Regions from separate parts of the Exiguobacterium sp. s143 genome, predicted to be linked through region 2. Evidence: riboswitches for the same ligand, from Rfam matches in the RefSeq annotation. Region 2 holds a riboswitch; each other region holds the start of a gene.
The links. Region 2 has a riboswitch for thiamine pyrophosphate ahead of thiD (bifunctional hydroxymethylpyrimidine kinase/phosphomethylpyrimidine kinase). Riboswitches for the same ligand answer to the same signal wherever they lie in the genome.
Positions count from the first base shown of each region.

Region 1: another riboswitch for thiamine pyrophosphate. It lies ahead of KNQ03_RS01695 (ECF transporter S component); the one in region 2 lies ahead of thiD (bifunctional hydroxymethylpyrimidine kinase/phosphomethylpyrimidine kinase).
Region 3: another riboswitch for thiamine pyrophosphate. It lies ahead of KNQ03_RS10895 (thiamine phosphate synthase); the one in region 2 lies ahead of thiD (bifunctional hydroxymethylpyrimidine kinase/phosphomethylpyrimidine kinase).

Region 1 covers NZ_JACSMX010000001.1:293,131-297,780, forward strand. The annotation lists gene KNQ03_RS01680 (glycerol-3-phosphate acyltransferase) at 1-167, shown strand, start outside; gene KNQ03_RS01685 (GNAT family N-acetyltransferase) at 180-1,730, shown strand; gene KNQ03_RS01690 (50S ribosomal protein L25/general stress protein Ctc) at 2,020-2,697, shown strand; TPP riboswitch at 2,793-2,892, shown strand; gene KNQ03_RS01695 (ECF transporter S component) at 2,993-3,565, shown strand; gene KNQ03_RS01700 (ABC transporter ATP-binding protein) at 3,562-4,650, shown strand, end outside.
Region 2 covers NZ_JACSMX010000005.1:118,703-123,352, forward strand. The annotation lists gene thiE (thiamine phosphate synthase) at 1-212, opposite strand, end outside; gene thiM (hydroxyethylthiazole kinase) at 202-969, opposite strand; gene thiD (bifunctional hydroxymethylpyrimidine kinase/phosphomethylpyrimidine kinase) at 950-1,753, opposite strand; TPP riboswitch at 1,869-1,979, opposite strand; gene KNQ03_RS14730 (murein hydrolase activator EnvC family protein) at 2,043-3,320, opposite strand; gene KNQ03_RS17220 (murein hydrolase activator EnvC family protein) at 3,523-4,650, opposite strand, start outside.
Region 3 covers NZ_JACSMX010000002.1:519,446-524,095, reverse strand. The annotation lists gene KNQ03_RS10900 (FAD-dependent oxidoreductase) at 1-929, opposite strand, end outside; gene KNQ03_RS10895 (thiamine phosphate synthase) at 926-1,519, opposite strand; TPP riboswitch at 1,602-1,704, opposite strand; gene nagZ (beta-N-acetylhexosaminidase) at 1,761-2,981, opposite strand; gene KNQ03_RS10885 (OsmC family protein) at 2,978-3,403, opposite strand; gene KNQ03_RS10880 (MFS transporter) at 3,594-4,650, shown strand, end outside.

The DNA of each region.
Region 1 (4,650 bases), on a different contig from region 2:
ATCTCGTAACGAAAGATAGCGTCAAAGCGGGGCTGATTCCGGTTGTTCTGCTCCCGTTACTCCCTGTCTACTTTGACGCGGGACCCATCAATATCTTGTGTACCGTTGCTGTAAGTCTACTTGTCCTGTGGGCTCATGATGCACTTCACAAGCCAATCATTACATAAGGAGGACGTCTCATGATCGACTTTTCCATTGCTACCGCTTCGGACGCGGAAGCAATCCATGAACTGAACTACCTCACCTTCACGGAAGAGATTCCGCAACATCAACCGAACACCGAACGGAAACGGATTGACCGGTTTCATGATCAAAATACCTATCTGATCGGCAAGGAAGACGATCGACTCGTCGCGATGATTGCCATTCGGAAGCATCGTCCTTTTTCGCTTGAGGGAAAAGGCGTGACGCTAGATGAGACACTGACGGACCCAGCGGAAATCCGCTTACTCAGCGTTCGTCCCGAATACCGCAATAGTCGTACGTTCATGCAATTGATGCGTTTTTTGATGGTCTACTTGGAGCGGGAAACGATTGATCATGTCTATATCAGTGGTACGACACGGGAAGCTAAACTATATGCGCGGTTCGGCTTCACACCAATCGCAGCAACGCTCGGTAGTGGCGATGCCCAGTTCGTACCGATGTTGTTGTCGCGCGCAACATATGAACGATCCGTCATCGCGGACGTTTTACGTCCTCTGCATTTTCTAGCCGGTCCAGTCGAGGTTGCACCAACAGTCCGCCAAGCGGCACAACAAGCACCGCGTCCGCATCGGACGGCATCGATGCGTCAGCTCGATCAAGATTTACGGGACCGAATGTGTCAGTTGCTGGATTTGCCACATGTCTCGATGGCTGTCGGCAGTGGTACGCTCGCCAACGATATCGTCGCACAACAACTCAGTGGACATGGATTGATCCTAAACGGTGGCGAGTTCGGTCAACGCTTGATCGATCACGCGGCACGAGCCGGGAAGTCGTTTGATATCCACCTGCTTCCGTCCGGTCACCCGATCGACTTAGAACAACTCGCAAGCCAACTGCATCAAACGGAGTACGACTGGATTTGGTTGACGCATTGTGAGACGTCTACGGGCGTTCTCTACGATCTCGATGCGGTAAAAGCGCTATTAGATCAACGAACCGCACTCATCGTCGATGCGATCAGCGCCGTCGGGACCGGACGTTTCTCGTACGCCGGTTGCAGATTCGTCACGACCGTCTCCGGAAAGGCAATTGGTGGTTTACCGGGTCTTGCGTTCATCGGTCATACAGACAGCATCCTACCTTCTCCACGAATTCCACGTTATCTGGACCTCGGACTCTATGCGGAAGGCGTCGCCTTTTCCGGCTCATCGAACTTGTTGCTGGCTTGTCAGGCAGCGCTCGATGCCATTGATCTCGATCAAGCCGCCATCAAGATGACCTATCTCGAACAAGCCGTTCGCGCGACTGGTTTTAACCTTCTTGCGACGCAAGAAGCACAAGCGCCGGGAATTCTGACGATCGTCCATCCGTCGGCAACCGCTTTAGGAGACGCTCTCCGGATCCAGGGCTATCATGTTCAATATGAAAGCGACTATCTCGTCCGTAATCAATGGCTCCAAATTTCAACGATGGGACAGACGACGATGCGGCACATCGAACGTCTCATCCGCGTGTTGGTTCGTGAAAACCAACGCATCACCATAAAAAATGAAAAAAACGAAAGACCTCTCAACCCTTGATTTCAAGCGGTTTGGAGGTCTTTCGACTTTAAAAAATAAAAATTAGAGGTTTAAGGATTTAAAACATAGGGGTATAAACTCACTAGCACCGCATCAAACGGTGACTTACTCACACATGTTTCTCAATATCAGCGTAATGACCTGGGAGAGAAATGCAAAGTCACGAAAGCGTCAGATTCAAAAGAGTCTGAAACCGATTGTCTTAGCATATTTAAATTGTTCAGGACTTGTCCTGCTCCTACTTTCATTACCTTTTGAGGGCTATACCAAATTCAAGGGGGAAATGAACATGTCAGTTAAATTAACAGCCGAAAAACGCGAGGTACGTCCACGCTCACTCCGTAAACAATTACGTCATGAAGGAAAAGCTCTTGGTGTCGTGTATGGTTACAAAGTGGAAAGTACACCAATCGCATTCGAAGAAAAAGAATTGCTTAAAATCGTTCGAGAAAACGGTGAGAACGTCTTGATTTCACTGAAACTCGACGGTAAAAATATTAACGTCTTGATCAACCGTCGTGATATGGATGTCTTCACACCAACTGTCGATCACGTTGAATTCATCGCCGTTAAAATGGATGAAGAGACAGAAGTCGAAGCAGACGTCGTACTCGTCGGCGAAGCAGCTGGCGCTAAAGTCGGTGGATTCCTGTCACAGACACTCTTTAAAGTAACAGTCGCAGCTACACCAGATAAATTACCAGAGAACGTCGAAGTCGACGTCACGAACCTCGAAATCGGCGATTCGATTTCTGTTGCTGATCTTCCAGAACAAAAAGATTTCCGTATCGTCACAGAAGGCGACATTCAAGTCGCAGCTGTCGTCGAATCAACGCTTGAACAAGAGCTTGAGGAAATCGAAGAAGCAGAAGCTGAGGCACAAGCGGAAGCTGGTGAAGACAACGAAGCGGAAGCTACGGAAGAGTCTTCAGAAGAAGCAAAAGAAGAGAACGAAGACAACAAATAAGTCGTTTGACGATACGCCCTTCGTGGCGTATCGTTTTTTTGTGTCTTGACAATAGACAGAAGATTGCCTAAAGTGAACAGCGTATCACCTATTACCATATCCACTAGGGGAGCCCATTTGGCTGAGACGATTCACTTCGGACCCTTCGAACCTGATCTAGTTCATACTAGCGTAGGAAAGTGGAGCGATCACATCCAATGACTCCTGCTGCGCGCAGTTTTTCTGAGGACCGCTCTCTTTTTTACGGAGGGCGGTCTTTTTTGGCGTCTCCCCCATTCTAAGGAGGACGTACCTAATGCAACACTGGAAAATGAAAGAAATCATGGTCATGATGATGCTCGCCGTCGCTTGCGGGGTCATCTATCTTGGTTGGTCAACACTCTGGTTACCGATGTCTGCGATCTTCGGACCTGTCGGTGCCAACTGGATGTTTGGGATCTGGATCATCGCGAGCCCGCTCGTCGCAGCCATCATTCAAAAACCAGGTGCCGCTCTCATCGCGGAAATCGTCGCGGCAGCCGTCGAGCTGTTCACGGGTAGTCACTTTGGTTTATCGGCTCTTCTCATCGGGGTATGCCAAGGGCTTGGTGCGGAACTCGTCTTTGCGATGACGCGTTATCGCCGTTATGACACATGGACATTGATGTTATCGGGTGTTGGAGCCGCGATTGGTAGCATTGTCTATAGTCTGATTGCGAACGGATTCGGTTACTACACGACGACGACGTTACTTGCAACAACTGGCTTACAATTGATTAGTGGCGCATTACTCGGCGGCTTGCTTGCAGCGATTCTCGTCCGTCGCCTTGTTGCGACCGGTGTCTTGAACGGGTTTGCGGCAGGACGTGCGAAACGGGAAGTCGCATGATTACTGTCGACGATCTCAGCATCCGCTATCCCGGTCAGATGAAATCGGTGCTCAATCATGTATCGCTATCAATCGAGCAAGGAACGACCCTTCTGCTCGGACGAAGCGGGAGTGGCAAGACGACACTACTTCATGCCTTAGCCGGACTGACACCGGAGACGATCGAAGTCGAACAGACTGGAACCGTTACCCGGTCCGGTTCGGTCGGAGTCTTATTCCAAAATCCAGAAGAACAGTTCTGCATGGAAACGATCGGACGCGAAATCGCTTTTAGCTTAGAAAACCGGTCGATTCCGCGTGCGGAGATGGAGGGACGAATTGAACACTTACTCACACTTGTTGGTCTCCCTCTCCCCTTCTCGACACCGATCGCGAGTCTATCCGGGGGGATGAAACAGCGCCTCGCACTCGCCGCGGTCCTAGCGCTCGAGCCGACGATTCTATTACTCGATGAACCAACGGCTCAGATTGACCCGATTGGGCAACACGAGCTGATGGCGTTGATCTTTCGGATTCAGAAAGAACATGATTTAAAAATCGTCTTGATTGAACACCAACTCGATGTCTGTTTGCCGTATGTCGATCAGATCATCTTACTTGAAGACGGATCGGTGACTGCGACGGCGCATCCGCAGGATTTGTTCCCGCAGGCGTATACAGAGCTTCAATCGAAAGGGATCGCTGTTCCCTCTTTGTATCCGTACACGTTAGAGACGTTACCCATAGATGGACCACAAGCAGCGCGACTTCACGTGCTTCCTCCAGTCGCTACAGCAGGCACTGCCTTGTTACACGTCGCTGCATTATCGACGAAAGCCCCTTACTCGCTGACCGATGCGACATTTTCCCTGAAGACGGGAGAATGGGTGATGCTGCTCGGGGCAAACGGATCCGGGAAAAGTACGTTGCTTGCAACACTCGGTCGGTTGCTCTCGCATCAAGGAACATATCGGTTCCAAGAACGTCCGGCTCAGCGTTACTCCCGGCGACGCTTTTATGAGCACGTTGGCTATGTCTTTCAACAACCGGATCTGCAGTTTCTCAAACTGACAGTCGAAGCGGAAATCGACTGGAGTCACCGGGCA
Region 2 (4,650 bases):
CGATCATTGATGATCAAAGGAACGTCGTAGCGATCCGTGAGTGCTTTCAACCGAACTGCCTGATCAAAGAATTCCTTTCCTTGCGCTGTTTTTTCCCGTAATTGCACGATCGTTGCACCACCTAAAATGGCTTCCTCAACGACCGTCTCGATCGCGACTTCAGGATGGTACCGACGATCCGTCACTGCATAGATGGAGTAATCAATTGACACGTTCTGTCACCTCCACAAGATCTTGTACCGTCATGAGGCTGATGGCATTGAACAACTCTCGTTTAAAATCACCAAGACCTTGCGCGGAGGCTGCTTGTTCTCCTGCTTTTCCCATGACGAATGTTCCGTGAACAGCCGCCTCAAACGCTGTATATCCTGCACCGAGGAAGCTCGCAATCAAGGAGGCCGTCATGCAGCCCGTACCCGTGATATCTCCTAGACGAGGTGTTCCTACATGTAATTCCATTTCGCGCGTTCCATCCGTGATATAGTCGTTCGGACCTGTCACGACGAGGACAGATTTGTGTTTGCGAGCGAATGCACGAATGCTTTCTCGATCTATCATTGTATCTCCCGCAGCATCGACTCCTTTAGTTCGCCCATCTTCCCCAAGTAACGTCTTGATTTCAGAAGCATTTCCTTTAATGACCGTACACCCGAGATCAATGAGTTCTTTAGAAAAGGCAGTACGTAATGTCGTTGCCCCTGCTCCAACTGGATCAAGAACGATCGGGACATTCAAACGTCCCGCTTCACGTGCTGCGAGTCGTTGAGCTGCTTGCATGTCTGCATCGATCGTACCAATGTTTAAGACAAGAGCTTGTGCGAGTCTAACCATCTCTTCTACTTCACGAATGTCTTCCGCCATGACGGGTGATGCTCCAACAGCGAGTGTGACGTTTGCGCAGTCGTTGATCGTAACCGTGTTCGTCAGATGGTGAATGAGTGGTTTGTGTTCAAGAATGGTCGTAAACATGTGTATCCCTCCAAAGTGAGTGAAAATGATGTGTCGGTCCAATACCTTGTCCGAGAGCAAATCCATGACGAATTGCCTCCGTGACATAGTTTTTCGCCTGTCGTACACTATCTTGTAAATCTTCTCCAAGCGCCATCCGTGCTGCAATCGCTGCAGATAAGGTACAACCAGTTCCATGAGTATGTTGATTGTCTAACCGTTCCGATGTGAAACGGTGTTCCACTTCCCCATCAAACAATAAATCCGTTGCAGCTCCTGAGAGATGTCCACCTTTTAGTAATACTGCCCCTGTCTGTGTAGCCAATTGATGCATCGCCAGTCGCATTTCCTCTAGATTGGTCACTGATCGTCCTGTTAACCGCTCCGCTTCCGGTAAATTCGGTGTAACGAGTGTCGCAAGCGGCAGAAGTTCTGAAATCAATGCTTGTTCAGCTTCCGTCCGCAACAGGGCATGACCACCTTTAGCGACCATGACGGGATCTAATATGATAGGAACTGTCTGTTTGCGGAGATGTCTAGCAATGACTCGAATCGTCTGCGCATTCGAGACCATCCCGATTTTGATCGCATCGACACGAATGTCTGAAAAAATCGACGTTAACTGGGCATCTACGATTTCTGGGGATAACTCTTCCACCGCTTGAACACCCAACGTATTTTGCGCCGTGACGGCTGTCAGGACGCTCATTCCATAAACCCCTAAAGCCGAAAAGGTTTTTAAATCTGCTTGAATCCCAGCTCCACCACCGGAGTCGGATCCTGCAATCGTCAGTACATGTTTCATGTTCTTTTCACCTTCCCATCGAGCAATGTAAGGGAGTCGTGACCGACAAAAAAAGCGTCGACCGCTGTAAAAAAGCAGTCGACGCTATACGAAAGCGTTATACACGCATTCCGGTATCCGTTCGGCTCAACTTTCCTACGCTGGTATTATCCAGTTCAGGTAATAGGGTCGAAAACAGATTGGTTTTCCTCTCAGCCGGATTCCTCCAGCTCCCCTAGTTGCTCAAGTATTCGTTTCGCCTTTACTGTAGCATAGAGAAGAAAAAAAAACGAGCCGAAGCCCGTTTTGATTACAGATATGCTAATGGATTGACTGCATTTAGAGGAGAAGAGGCACTGTATTGATAGCCTCCGACATGTAGTTCGAAATGTAAGTGTGGTCCTGTTGAATTCCCTGTACTACCAAGTGTCCCGACTTGCTGACCTTGAGAGACCGTTTGTCCTGCACGAACCGATAATGAACTCATATGTGCGTAGACAGTCGTGTACACTTGTCCATCGAGGAAGTGAGAAATCATGACATGATTGCCGTAAGGTCCACCACCTGATGCTGTAATGACCGTTCCAGCTGCTGCAGCGACGATTGGAGATCCGACCGAACCACTGAAATCAACACCGTTGTGGAACGTATAACCGTTCGCGCCGCTTGCTGGTCCGAATCCTTGTGACACTCCACCAGAAGATGGTCGAACGAATTTCCCTCCACTCGAAACAACCGGCGGGGCAACAGAATCAGTTGATTCCGAACTCTTACCTGCTTGTTTTGCTGCTTGAGCATTCGCTTTAGCGGCTTTTTCGGCTGCCGCTTTCTCCGCTGCTGCTTTTTCAGCCGCTGCTTTAGCAGCTGCCTTCGCTGCCGCAATTGCACGTTCTTGCGCTTCGAGAGTCGCTTGAAGTTCTTTTGCGTCTAACAGTTCTGTCGTGAACTTCGTCTTCCCTTTTCGTAATTTCTTCAGCGTGGCACTACGTTCTTTCATTTGAAGCTTTAACGCTTTCTTTTGTTCAAGCAATACTTTCTTTTCTTGCATTTGCTCCGCTTTTTTCTCAACGAGCGCTTGTTTTGCTTCTCCTAATTTTTGTTGCGTTGCGATGTAATCCGAAATCATTTTATCGTCTTGCTCAGCGATTTTTTTCCCCGCCATGACACGGCTGAATAAATCACCTAAATCCTTCGATCCAAAAATGACTTCTTCCCATTTAATCGAATTTCCATCGTTCTCTTGGAAAACACGCAAACGATCACCGAGTAGTTCTTCCTGTTTCTGTAACATTTCTTCGTAACGGACGATGTCTGCCTTTAACTCATCGATTCGAACGTTCAACTGTTCGATTTGTTTATTTTTTTCAGAGACTTGGAAAATCTTTTCGTTGATTGCTGCGTCAATTTGATTGATTTGACGTTGCTCTTTTGAGATTTTAGCTTCTTGTTTTTTGATCGCTTTTTCAAGTTTACGTTGTTCAGCGGCATTTTCAGCTTTTTTTTCTTTAATGGTCGCTGCTGCGATCGGTTGTGTTCCTGTTATAAGTAATGCTCCTAAAACAATGGTAGAAATTAGTTTTTTTAGCATATATCGTTTTCCTCACTTATGTTTTTTTCATATTTTATTATAGTATTCAAGTTTCTCTCATATCTGAAATAGATTATAGCACCGTAATCGTTTCAAAAAAATTTCATTTACATTTCAAATGAAAACGGTTTTTTGTAATATACGATTTGTTTTTTGAAAATGACAAAAAAAGAACCGTTGCATACGCAACGATTCTTTACGATTAAAGCATCGACAATGGATTGACTGAGTTAGCTGGACCAGTTGCACTATAGCTGTATCCACCAACGTGAATTTCGAAGTGGAGGTGTGGTCCTGTTGAATTTCCTGTACTACCTAACGCGCCAATTTGTTGACCTTGGCTGACACGTTGACCAGCACGGGCATTGAGTGAACTCATGTGAGCATATACTGTCGTATATGTCTTCCCGTTCAATTGGTGAGCGATCATGACATGATTTCCGTAAGGTCCGCCACCTGATGCTGTAATGACTGTACCTGTTGCAGCTGCCACGATCGGCGTACCGACTGGACCACCAAAGTCAATTCCGTTATGGAACGTATATCCGTTCTCTCCGCCTGCAGAACCATAACCTTGTGTAACAGTTCCAGCAGTTGGATGAATGAACAGACCACCTGATGATGGTGCTGGTTTTGGTGCAGCTGGTGCTGGAGCAGGCGCAGCTGGTGCTGGTGTAGATGGTTTTGGTGCTGATTGTTTCGTCGAACCAGAAGGTTTTTCCGATTGTGCCGCTTTCTCTTGTGCTGCTTGTTGAGCTGCTGCTTCTTTAGCAGCTTGCTCTTCTGCTGCTTTTTGTGCTGCTGCTTGCGCTGCTTCAGCCTCTGCTCGTGCTTTCGCTTCACGTGCCGCTTGAGCTTGACGCTCTTTTTCGAGTCGAGCTTCACGTTCACGTGCTGCTTTTTCAGCAGCAATCGCTTTTTCTTGCGCAATCAGAATTTGTTGGACTTCTTTTGCATCCATCAATTGTGTTTCGAACTTTTCTTTTTTCTTACGTAGTTCTTTTAAGCGTTTATTCCGCTCTTTTAATTGTGATTCAAGGTCCGCTTGTTGACGTTTTAATTCTTTTTTCTCAACTACCAACTGCGCTTTCTTTTCTTTTACTTCTTGCTGCGCATTCGCTAATTGCTTTTGCGTATTCTGGTAATCCGTGATCATTTTATCATCTTGTTTTGAAATGGATTTCCCTGCCATGACACGGCTTACGAGATCACCAACGTTTTTAGCACCAAAGATGACTTCTTCCCATTTAATTGAGTTTCCATCATTCTCTTGCATGACACGAAGACGATCACCGAGTAGTTTTTCTTGGCGTTTTAGTTTCGCTTTATA
Region 3 (4,650 bases), on a different contig from region 2:
TTCTGAATCAACCGTAATGTATTTGCCAAGACTTCCGCTGTCGCCGGTGCGAGTAATATGCCATGCCGATGATGCCCCGTCGCTAGGAAGATCCGACGGGATGAATCGGCGACTCCGATATATGGCAAGCCGGACGCCGTTTGTGGTCGTATACCGGACCAGACTTCTTCGATGACCGCGTCACGAATCGGTGGATACAGTCGTTCTGCTGCTTGAAGCAATGACGTGACCCCTGCGACACTGACACCGATCGTCTCGTCGTGCGGCAGTTCGGTCGCACCGATCAAAATCCGACCGTCTGCTTTCGGAACGAGGTAGACGGCGTCATCAAACAGGATCGAGCGTAACGGCTGACCCGCGAGACGGACGGCGAGACATTCCCCTTTGACCCCATATGTCGCGATCGAAATGCCGGCTGTATCGAGCAAGGCTTGCGACCCGCGTCCGGCAGCGACCGTCACTGTTCGTCCGGTCCACGTTCCCGCGTTCGACTCGACCTTGATGAAGTCATCGCTCTCTTCGATGCGTGTGACATCTACCTGTTCTTCAATCGATATGCCACGTGCGTGTAAGGCATACATCAATGCAGTCGTCAGTCGTCGTGGATCGATTTGACCGACAGCTGGAAACAGATGCTCGCGTCCTTTACGTTTTAACAAAAACGGTTGTTCCCGGTACCCACAATCGATGCCTGTCTCTCGCTCGAGACGACGTGCAAGCAGTGGATACAGACGACGACTTCGCGCGGCAAGTGCATGCAATTCTGCTCTCAGCTCGATGTCCGTCGCAAGCATCCCGGCAGCCGCTCGGCTTGTCCCTTGTCCGCATGTTCCACGTTCTAAGACGACGACGGATTCATTCTGACAGGCGAGACCGTAAGCAAGCGTCAACCCGATGACTCCGCCGCCGATGATGATGTGATCCGTCATACGCGAACCCCCTGGTAACGCTTGACGGCGGCGAGTGGATCCGATTGACCGAGAATACCCGATAAGACAGCGATTCCGGTTGCCCTGGTCGCTGCGATTTCAGGCATGCGTTCTGGTGTGATCCCGCCGATTGCAATGACTGGTTTCGTCGTGAAGGTGACGACTTGCTTCAAGGCGTCAATCCCTCGTGGTGGCATGTTCGGCTTCGACGCTGTCGAATAAATATGACCGTACAGCAGTCGGTCGGCTCCTTCCGCTTCTGCTGCTAGTGCCTCTGCTAGTGAATGAACGGATTTCCCGATGACGAGGTCCGGAAAATGACGTCGCACATCGCGGACACGCAAGGAACGGCGCGTCAACTGCACACCGATGCCGGCGACATGGGCGACATCGACCCGGTCATGAACGGTTAACTGATCAAGCGAATAACCATGCGCAAGGAGTGCGTCAATCAGATCAAGTAATTCTGCTGCTGACAAGTTCGGTTCACGTAGATGTAGCTGATCCGTATAAGGTTGAAGCGATTGAAAAGTCTTTATTTCGTCAATCGGATGGATGGATCCTGTCGAAATCAGATGTAGACGCATCATGTTCTTCCTTTCCATACGAAAAAGGACCACTCCCGATGTTGAAGGGAGTGGTCCGAAAATGCGCTGAAGCGCTAAGGATATCTAAGGTTTCGAGCCACTTCCCTCCGCTAGTACGAACTAGATCAGGTTCAAAGGGTCCGGATACTTCCGTCTCAGTCTGCTGGGAGACTCCCCTAGTGTCTTTTCGTGTTTAATTGGCTTGCCCCATTAGTCTAGCATGAGTCGCTTTGCTTCGCTAGTCCTAGTTGAGCGCTTCCACTTGCTGAATCAGTTCCGATTTCGTTGGTCGCTGTTGCTCTTGGCTGTCGGCATACGTCTGCTTCAGCTTCAGGATGCGCATTACTTTGGCATCGAGCATCTCCGGCGTCAGCGTTTTGTCTTTGACGGCTTGCATCACTTCAGCATGGACCTTTGTGTAAGCACCTGCCTCTGAAAACATCGCCATATCAGCTCCATTGACGAGCGACTGACGTGCCGCTTCTGCGAGACCATATTGTTTCGTGATCGCCCCCATGACGAGATCATCCGTGATGATGACACCGTTGAATCCGAGTTGTTGACGCAAGAGGTCAGTCAAGATCGGCTTTGAGAGCGAGGACGGATTCATATCGTCATACGCGGGATAGAGAATATGGGCGACCATCACCATCTCGGCGCCCTCTTGAATCGCTTCTTGGAACGGTAACAGCTCCGTCCGCTTCAATTCTTCCTTTGATGCCGTCACTTTCGGTAGCCCGACATGGGAATCGACACTCGTATTGCCGTGACCGGGAAAATGTTTGACGACCGGAATCGTTCCCGTCTCCTGCATCCCGTGCATCAGTGCCGTACCAAGCGTCGCGACGGTATTCGGATCAGCACTTAACGCACGGTCGCCGATGATCGGATTGTTCGGATTACTGTTGACGTCAAGGACCGGCGCGAAGTCCATGTTGAAGCCATAAAAACGTGACAAATGTCCGAGCGTACGTCCGACGTCTTCCATTTTCACTTCATCTGCTCCTTGCGCCATCCGTTGACTCGTCGGTAGACGTAATCGTTGATCCGGTACCCGGCTGACGCGTCCGCCTTCTTCATCAATCCCGACGAACGCATACGGTTTTTGGTTCGTCTCTTGAATCGCACGCGTGAACGTCAAGAGTTGCTCTTCCGACGTGATGTTTCCGCCGAGCAGTAAGACCCCACCAATCGCATGCGTCTTTAACAGTTTCCGGTCAGCTGCTGAAAGTTCCGTGCCGGCGACTCCGATGTAGAGCAGTTGATCGATCTTTTCTGACGTCGACATCGCTTCAAGTTGCTGCTTTAATCGTGCTTGTTGTCGTTCTTCTTTCGTCGGCTCAGGCTTCGGTTTCTTTTCTTCTGTCGGATGCTTCGTTTCCGGTTGTGATGGTTTCGTTGGTTCCGTCGTCTCCTGTGCACACCCTGCAAGCAACAGACAACCGATCAGTACGGTTTTCTTCACAAAGGATCCTCGCTTCGCACACCATTAATCGAATAATAGACGGAAATCTCAGCGTTCAGGGATTGCGAGACCGAACAATATTTATCCTTTGATAAAGAGATGGCACGACGGACCTTATCTTCCGGGAGATCACCTTCAAGCCGGTAATGAATCGAGATCGACGTAAAACGCCGCGGATGATCCTCTGCCCGTTCTCCTTCGATATCCATTTCGAAATAGGTGATCGTCAAGCGCATCTTCTCTAAAATCGAGACGATATCAATTCCAGTACAGCCGGCAACGGCATGTAGCAAGAGTTCGGTCGGTCGTGGTGCTTGGTTTTCACCACCGTTTTCGGGTGCTGCGTCCATCGCAAGATGATGCCCTGATTCCGTCTGTCCACTAAACCCCATCTGTTTGTTCCATGTCACTGTCGCTTGCATCGTTTCCACTCCTTTATAAGTAGTCTTCTTCTGTAGTATACGCAAAAAACAGCAAGCCTGGAAATTCACACGCTATTTCGAATAATGGTTCTTTTCCCGAAATCTCGCTTTGCGATACCCGACGAAATCGTTTCATGCTATCCTGTTACTCATAGTTTCGCGCGTAAGCGCTAGAATTGAGGAATCATCCATGTCACCTACTACTCGTTTAAGTCGACACGATTGGCTCTTGATTGCTACGTTGTCGCTCCTGACATTCGTTCTCGGAACAAGCGAATTCGTCATCGTCGGGATCCTCGCTGAAATCTCCTCAGCCCTTGATATCACGATCGCAACAGCCGGTACGCTCGTCTCGGCATTTGCCATCTCCTTTGCGATTGGTACGCCGATCGTCATGTCGATGACCGGTCATCTGGAACGGCGTCGCCTGATCCTACGTCTCTTACTAGCCTGGGTCTTACTGAATCTTGCCAGTAGTTTTGCACCAAGTTACGAAGTATTGCTCGCAACCCGCATTCTGACAGCCATCCTGACTGGTGTCTTGATCTCACTCGCAATGGTCGTCGCAAGTGACGGTGTACCTGTCGCGAAGCGCGGTGTTGCCGTCTCGTTCATTTTCGGTGGTTTCACACTCGCGAACGTCCTCGGTGTCCCGATTGGAACGTTCATTGGTCAACACGCTGGCTTCGAAGCCACGTTCTGGCTGACGACGGTCATGGGAATAATCGCGTTCCTCGCTGTTTTAAAGATCGTTCCGGTCCAGCAATCGACGGGTTCTGGTTCGATTAAGGAACAGCTCGGATTGCTCGCCAACCCACGGATCCTGATCGCCTTCTTCATTCCGTCATTTGGGTTTGGGGCAACCTACGTCGTCTACACGTACCTCGTACCAATTCTGCAAACAGAACTTGGGATTGCGAAAACGTGGATCAGTCCGATCTTGCTCGCTTACGGCGTCGTCTCGATCTTCAGTAACATCCTTGCCGGAAAGATTGCTAGCAAAAATCCGATGGGACGCTTACGGTTCGTCTTCGTCGTGCAAGCAGTCGTTCTTGCTGCGTTATACTTCACGACAGCATCCCTTCCGCTTGGTCTGTTCAACATCGCCTTGATGTCGTTGATGTCGATTTTACTGACGACTTCGACACAGATCTACTTGATCGACCTTGCTGAAAAGTTCAATCCGGAAGCAAAAGGACTCGCTGCTTCATTGATGCCGGTTGCGAGTAACGTCGGGATTGCTTTTG